Regions from separate parts of the Bacillus sp. SORGH_AS_0510 genome, predicted to be linked through region 2. Evidence: predicted binding sites of a transcription regulator. Region 2 holds the regulator's gene; the other holds the start of a gene.

Region 1 (3,181 bases), 2.7 Mb from region 2:
GATCATCCATTTATGGGTAGAAGGTATTTTCGAAGTATTTGCAGTTGTAGTTATTGGTTTCTTAATGGTTCAATTAGGTTTAGTAACAAAAAAATCAACTGTAAGACAATTATATTTCCAATTAATCCTGCTTTTAGGCAGCGGGGTAATCGGTATTGGTCACCACTATTATTATAATGGTTCTGCAGAAGTATGGTTAGGGCTTGGTGCTGTGTTCTCAGCTTTAGAAGTCATTCCGTTAACATTGTTAATCCTAGAAGCATATGAACAATACAAGATGATGCGTGAGGGGGGAGTTAATTTCCCTTACAAAGGCACATTCTGGTTCTTAATCTCTGTAGCAATTTGGAACTTAGTGGGTGCTGGTGTACTTGGATTCTTAATCAACTTACCGGCAGTAAGCTATTTCGAACACGGACAATTCTTAACACCAACACACGGCCATGCTTCAATGATGGGCGTATACGGAATGTTTGCAGTCGCTGTTCTACTTTATTCATTAAGAAATATTGTAAAACCAGAGGCTTGGAATGATAAATGGATTAAAATTAGTTGTATTTTGTTAAATATCGGTCTTGCAGGAATGGTATTCCTATCATTACTACCAGTTGGTTTCATGCAAATTAAAGAAGCATTCTATCATGGTTATGCAGCAAGCCGTTCCGCTTCATTCCTTCAAAAGGATATGGTGCAAACATTGCTAACCTGGCGTGCAGTGCCTGACACCATTTTTCTAATTGGGGTATTAATACTAGTATTATTCTGTATAAAAGCACTCTTTAACTTACGTAAACCAACTCATAAGGAAGAAGAAAAGCTTCCTGTGAAAGACCTTGCTATCGATGAAGAGTAATGAAAAAATCCGTAAGGTTTAACCTTGCGGATTTTCATTTTTGGTCAGTATGGTTTCGAAACAGTCAAAGCAGTATATTTCATTCTCTTCTGTATGGACTCCATTAAAAAAGCCTTCCAAACAGTAGATGCTTTTACTGCAGCATTTACAAGTACCTACTAATTCTTTCAATTTCTTCTCCTCCTTTCTAGATAAAAAGTATTAAGAAAATCATTTCTCAGGTGTGATAAGTCGCACAAATAGTGAGAAGAAGATTTCTTATAATAAAGTAGAAAGTAAACAAAATAAAAGGAGTGATAATGTTGCAAACTTATGCAAAAGTAATCCATGTACCTGATTATCCACCACGTGAAAAACATCCAACCATTTTCAACGGGTTTGATGAATTAGAATCAGGCAAAACAATGATGATAGTGAATGACCATGATCCAAGGCCGCTTTTATATCAGTTCATGATGGAGCGACCTGAGAAATTCTCTTGGGAGTATCTCGAAGAAGGTCCTGAAACCTGGAAGGTTGCAATCAGTAAAAAGTAGTTTTTAATAAGTGATTTTTAAAATATCAGGCTACTAACTCTTGCTAAACATTTTACGTGAATATTGTTTTCCGGTTTTTCCCTATATAAATATATTTTACAACAGAAAATTCTTTCTGTTGTTTTTTTTATCCTTATTAATCTTAAAATCCCTACTTTTCAGAATTATATGGTAAAATTTAAGCGTTATGAAAGGGGGCATTGCCTTGAGTACAAAGGCTGTTCAATTAGAAAAAGAGTTTATGGAATATGTGAAAAAAATGACTGCTTACCATGAGGCGCTTGGTGTTTTGTATTGGGATTTAAGAACAGGGGCTCCTAAGCAGGGGGTAGAACAAAGATCAGAAGTAATAGGCATGCTATCTTCCGAAGTATTTAAAATGTCTACATCTGAGGAAATGGCTGCATACATAGCAAATTTATCTAAGATGGAACTGGATGAATCGACAGGAAAAGTACTCGAAGAATGTAAAAAGGAATATGAACGAAACAAGAAAATACCTGCAGAGGAGTACAAAAAGTTTGTAATCCTTCAATCAAAGGCTGAGAGTATTTGGGAGGAAGCAAAGGAGAAGGCTGATTTTTCTATGTTTAGTCCCTATTTAGAAAAGTTGGTAGAGACAACAAGAAGGTTCATTGGTTACTGGGGTTCTAGAGAAAAGAAATATGATGTCTTATTAGATATGTATGAACCAGGGATGACAACAACGGTACTAGATGATGTATTTGCAAAATTAAGAGAAAGAATCGTTCCTTTAGTCAAACAAATTACTGAAGCAACGAATAAGCCAAATACAGACTTTTTATTTAAGACCTTTAAAAAAGAAAATCAACGAGGATTCAGTTTAGATATACTGGAAAAAATGGGGTATAACTTTCAAGCTGGTAGATTGGATGAAACGGTTCATCCCTTTGCGATTGGGTTAAATCCTGGTGATGTACGTGTAACAACTAAATATGATGAAAATGATTTCAGGACGGCTGTTTTTGGAACCATCCATGAAGGGGGCCATGCCTTATACGAACAAAATTTTTCAAAAGAATTGATTGGTACACCTTTGTGTTCTGCTTCCTCTATGGGAATTCATGAATCCCAATCTCTTTTTTATGAAAATATTGTTGGCAGGAGCCTTCCATTTTGGAAAAATAATTTTGAACACCTAAAGAAATATGCAAATGGTCAATTTGATGGTGTAGATATTGAAAGCTTTTACCGGGCAATTAATGAATCAAAACCATCTTTTATTAGAATAGAAGCCGATGAATTAACCTATCCGCTTCATATAATGATTCGCTACGAAATTGAAAAAGGCTTATTTGATGGTTCCATGCAGGTAAAGGATCTTCCTATGATTTGGAATGAAATGTATGAACAATATCTGGGAATCAAACCGACCAATGATGCAGAAGGTATCCTACAGGATGTTCACTGGGCGGGAGGAAGCTTTGGTTATTTTCCATCTTACGCACTAGGTTATATGTATGCGGCACAATTCAAGCATCAGATGCTGAAGGAGTTGCCTCATTTCGATCAATTATTAGAAGAAGGAAATTTACTTCCGATTAAAGAGTGGTTGACAAATCATATTCATCAATACGGGAAATTAAAGAAACCGCTAGAAATCTTAAAAGATGTGACAGGTGAGGGCTTAAATGCAGATTACTTAATTGAGTATCTAGTAGATAAGTATCAAAAGGTATATCTAATACAGTGAAAAAGATTATTCCCATTCTTTTAATTTCTAGCAGTGCAGCGTTGTGGGGGATTATTGCCATATTCGTAAGGAAGTTAA
Region 2 (3,181 bases):
TTTACTCTGCCACCCACCGACGCCTTACCGTAAACCTTTACGATTTTTCCAATAAGATGTTCCTCAATCTTTGCCGTTCCATCGATTGAGACGTTTTGGGACTCCATCGTCCCCTTTACCTTTGCTTTGCCGTTTATTTTGGTGTGCTCACTTTTCACATTTCCATCCACTGTCCCGAACCCATTACTTTCAAACTCTATGCATTCCACATCACTGTGTACCGTACCGAATCCATTCAATGTGACCTGGTGAAATGCTCCACCGTTCGAGGCTCCGAAACCATTGATGACTAAGTCTCCTCTATCCTTCGTATCCATGTATATTCTCCTTTATAGTAATTTAGCCTTGATCTCTTCCATGCAGGACATCAGGGAAAGCTGGACGACCACTTTTGTCCCCTGATCAAAATGAACCGCTTCCGCGTTGATTAACAACAGACACGTTGACACGCCAAGCTTGCGCGTAATGACTACTTCACAGCTTTTTTGTTTAATGATTGCAGCATGCTCCTTTAATACCTGTAGCAGCATTTTTCCCTCATCCAAATTAATTTCGCCGGATTGCAGCAGCTTCTCTAAGACGAATACCTCAAGCATCCTGTTAATCGAAAACGTTTGGCTGCCTTTTTCATTCTCTAAGTAAAAATTCATTACACTTATCGAAACAATGTTACGTTTCACTAACTCATCCTTATCTAACTGCAGGTCTGAAATATTCGGTGAAAACATGTCTGCAAGTTCATCAAGTGAAAGATTTTCCTTCATTGTTTGAATTTTATTAATGCGCTCCAGAATCTTTTCTTTTGGAAAAAATGTCTCCTGGCCGGTAAAGGTTGATTTCCGGATGAACCACTCCTCCGGAATAAGGTCTTTACGCTTCCACCTATACAACTGTCCATACGAAATTCCCGCCAATTCTAATAGGTCTTTTTTTGAGATTAACTCCTCACTCATGATAAAAACCCCTTTCTGATTAACAATGTAACATAACACTGTTACGTTTGTAAAGTTATAATTTACAATTTTATGTAAAAAAGGCTTTTTTTAATGGGGTACCATTCTTTGAATAACCGGAAAACCTCCGCTTATCTATTCCTAAATGAGCTCGATTTTGCAAATAACCGGAAAAACTCCGTTTATTCGTTACTCTTCTAAGGGAGCAATCCAAATTAGCCAGCTTCTTCGTAGTATAGCTTTGATACAAAATGAACATTATTTCCCTTTTCCTCCATAACAACAATGGTTACGTAAACAGAAAAAATAAAAGGCCTTCTACGAAGCAAGTTTCGTAAAAGGCCTTACCTAGTACTATTCATCTGTATCTTCTGTTGGATAGTGTTTTAAAAAGTAAACCAATGATTGCAGTTCCACGGCTAGGTCGATATGATGAACCCGGATGGATGCCGGCACATTTAACCTGGCTGGCGTAAAGTTTAAGATTCCTTTCACTTCCGCCTTCACAAGTCGGTCTGTAATTACTTGTGCAACCGGCGCTGGAACTGTTAAAATGGCTACTTGAATATCGCTGTTTTCCAACACCTTCTCTAGGTCATCCAAATGATAAACCGGAACTTCCCGAATTTTCGTCCCCATTTTTTCTGGATCGACATCAAAGGCAACCTCAATCTTCGTGTTGTTATTCTTCAAAAAGTTATAGTTTAAAAAGGCCGTCCCTAGATTACCTACTCCAATTAACGCAACCTTTGTTAATACATCTTGATCCAGCGTTTTCTGGAAAAAGGTTAACAAATAGTTTACATTATAGCCATACCCCTTCTTACCTAAAGCCCCGAAATAGGAAAAGTCACGGCGAATTGTTGCCGAGTCCACCTTTACCGCTTCACTTAGTTCTGCGGATGAAACTCGTTGTTTACCGGAAGTATGCAGGTTCTTTAAAAATCGATAATAGAGGGGCAGCCGCTTGGCTGTCGCCTGTGGTATTTTCATTGTTTCGTTACTCATCTTCTCCCACATCCCATGAATGGTTTTCTTACATCTTATTTAACCTGACCATTTCTCCTAAAATCACCGTTTTTGCCGCCTGTTTTCTCCACTAAATAGGTTGGTCCAATGACCATCCCTTTATCAACTGCTTTACACATATCATAGACAGTTAGGGCACAAGCAGATGCAGCTGTTAGCGCTTCCATTTCCACACCTGTGCTCCCTTTTGTTTTCACTGCTGCCTCAATATGTAATTGAAAATTTCCTGTTTGCTCCTCTTCCCACGCAAAAGAAATATTAACTCCTGTTAGTGGAATAGGATGACACATCGGAATGAGATCCCATGTTTTTTTAGCCGCCATAACAGCCGCCACTTGGGCAACAGCTAAAACATCGCCTTTTTTCATCTCATGATTGGTGATCTTGTCAAAAATCTCTTTACTTACGGTTATGCTAGAATGAGCAATGGCAGTTCGCGCCGTTTCAGGTTTGTCACTGACATCCACCATTTTCGCTCTGCCTTCTTCATTAAAATGCGTAAATTCGGCCATAAAAAAATCCTCCTATCAAAAAATAATACACTATTTTCCCTTTTATGTGTGTGAAACTTTGAACGAATGAAGCAATTTTTTATCAGAAGAGGCACGGGAAGAGTCCGAGTTATTGCCGTCATTCCGCTAATACGGTACACTAGTCCTAAGTAATAGAGGTGAAAAATATGATTTTATTACAAGTCAATCAATTACAAAAATACTATGGTGCTGACCTTATTTTATCGAATATAAAGCTAGAATTACAAACAAGAGACCGCGTGGCTCTTGTCGGCCGTAACGGGGCTGGAAAATCGACACTTCTAAAGATTATTGCCGGACATTTGTCCCATGATGGCGGAGAAATTATCAAGCCAAAGGAAGTAACGATCGGTTATTTAGCCCAAAATACAGGATTAGAATCCAATTTATCCATTTGGGATGAAATGCTGACCGTTTTTGAACCACTTCGCCTCATGGAAAAATCTCTTCGCCAGCTGGAAGAACAAATGGCAGACCCCGCTGTGTTTGAAGATGCCGTCAAGTATGAACGGGTTCTTAAAGAATATGATACCCTTCAAGTAAAATTTAAGGAGCAGGGTGGATACCAGTTCGAGGCTGACATTCGTTCCGTTCTCCATGGTCTAAACTTTCAAGACAATTCCCTCATGATTGCTAGTTTAAGCGGAGGGCAAAAAACCCGGCTTG

What was found. The regulator Rex, encoded in region 2, represses fermentation and respiration genes when NADH is low (regulators of the CRP and FNR family bind a similar motif). The targets are predictions, from matches to a motif close to TTGTGAAATATTTCACAA.
Region 1: QE429_RS10955 (DUF2249 domain-containing protein) is a predicted target of Rex. The motif match lies at 1,075-1,092, and genes of this name have one in related genera.

What each region holds. Positions count from the first base shown of each region.
Region 1 covers NZ_JAUTAU010000001.1:2,138,246-2,141,426, forward strand. The annotation lists partial or broken gene QE429_RS10945 (nitric-oxide reductase large subunit) at 1-853, shown strand, start outside; gene QE429_RS10950 (hypothetical protein) at 872-1,024, opposite strand; gene QE429_RS10955 (DUF2249 domain-containing protein) at 1,153-1,389, shown strand; gene QE429_RS10960 (carboxypeptidase M32) at 1,631-3,103, shown strand; gene QE429_RS10965 (DMT family transporter) at 3,100-3,181, shown strand, end outside.
Region 2 covers NZ_JAUTAU010000001.1:4,819,478-4,822,658, forward strand. The annotation lists gene QE429_RS24335 (polymer-forming cytoskeletal protein) at 1-317, opposite strand, end outside; gene QE429_RS24340 (YhbD family protein) at 330-953, opposite strand; gene QE429_RS24345 (redox-sensing transcriptional repressor Rex) at 1,308-1,961, opposite strand; gene moaC (cyclic pyranopterin monophosphate synthase MoaC) at 1,997-2,494, opposite strand; gene QE429_RS24355 (ABC-F family ATP-binding cassette domain-containing protein) at 2,662-3,181, shown strand, end outside.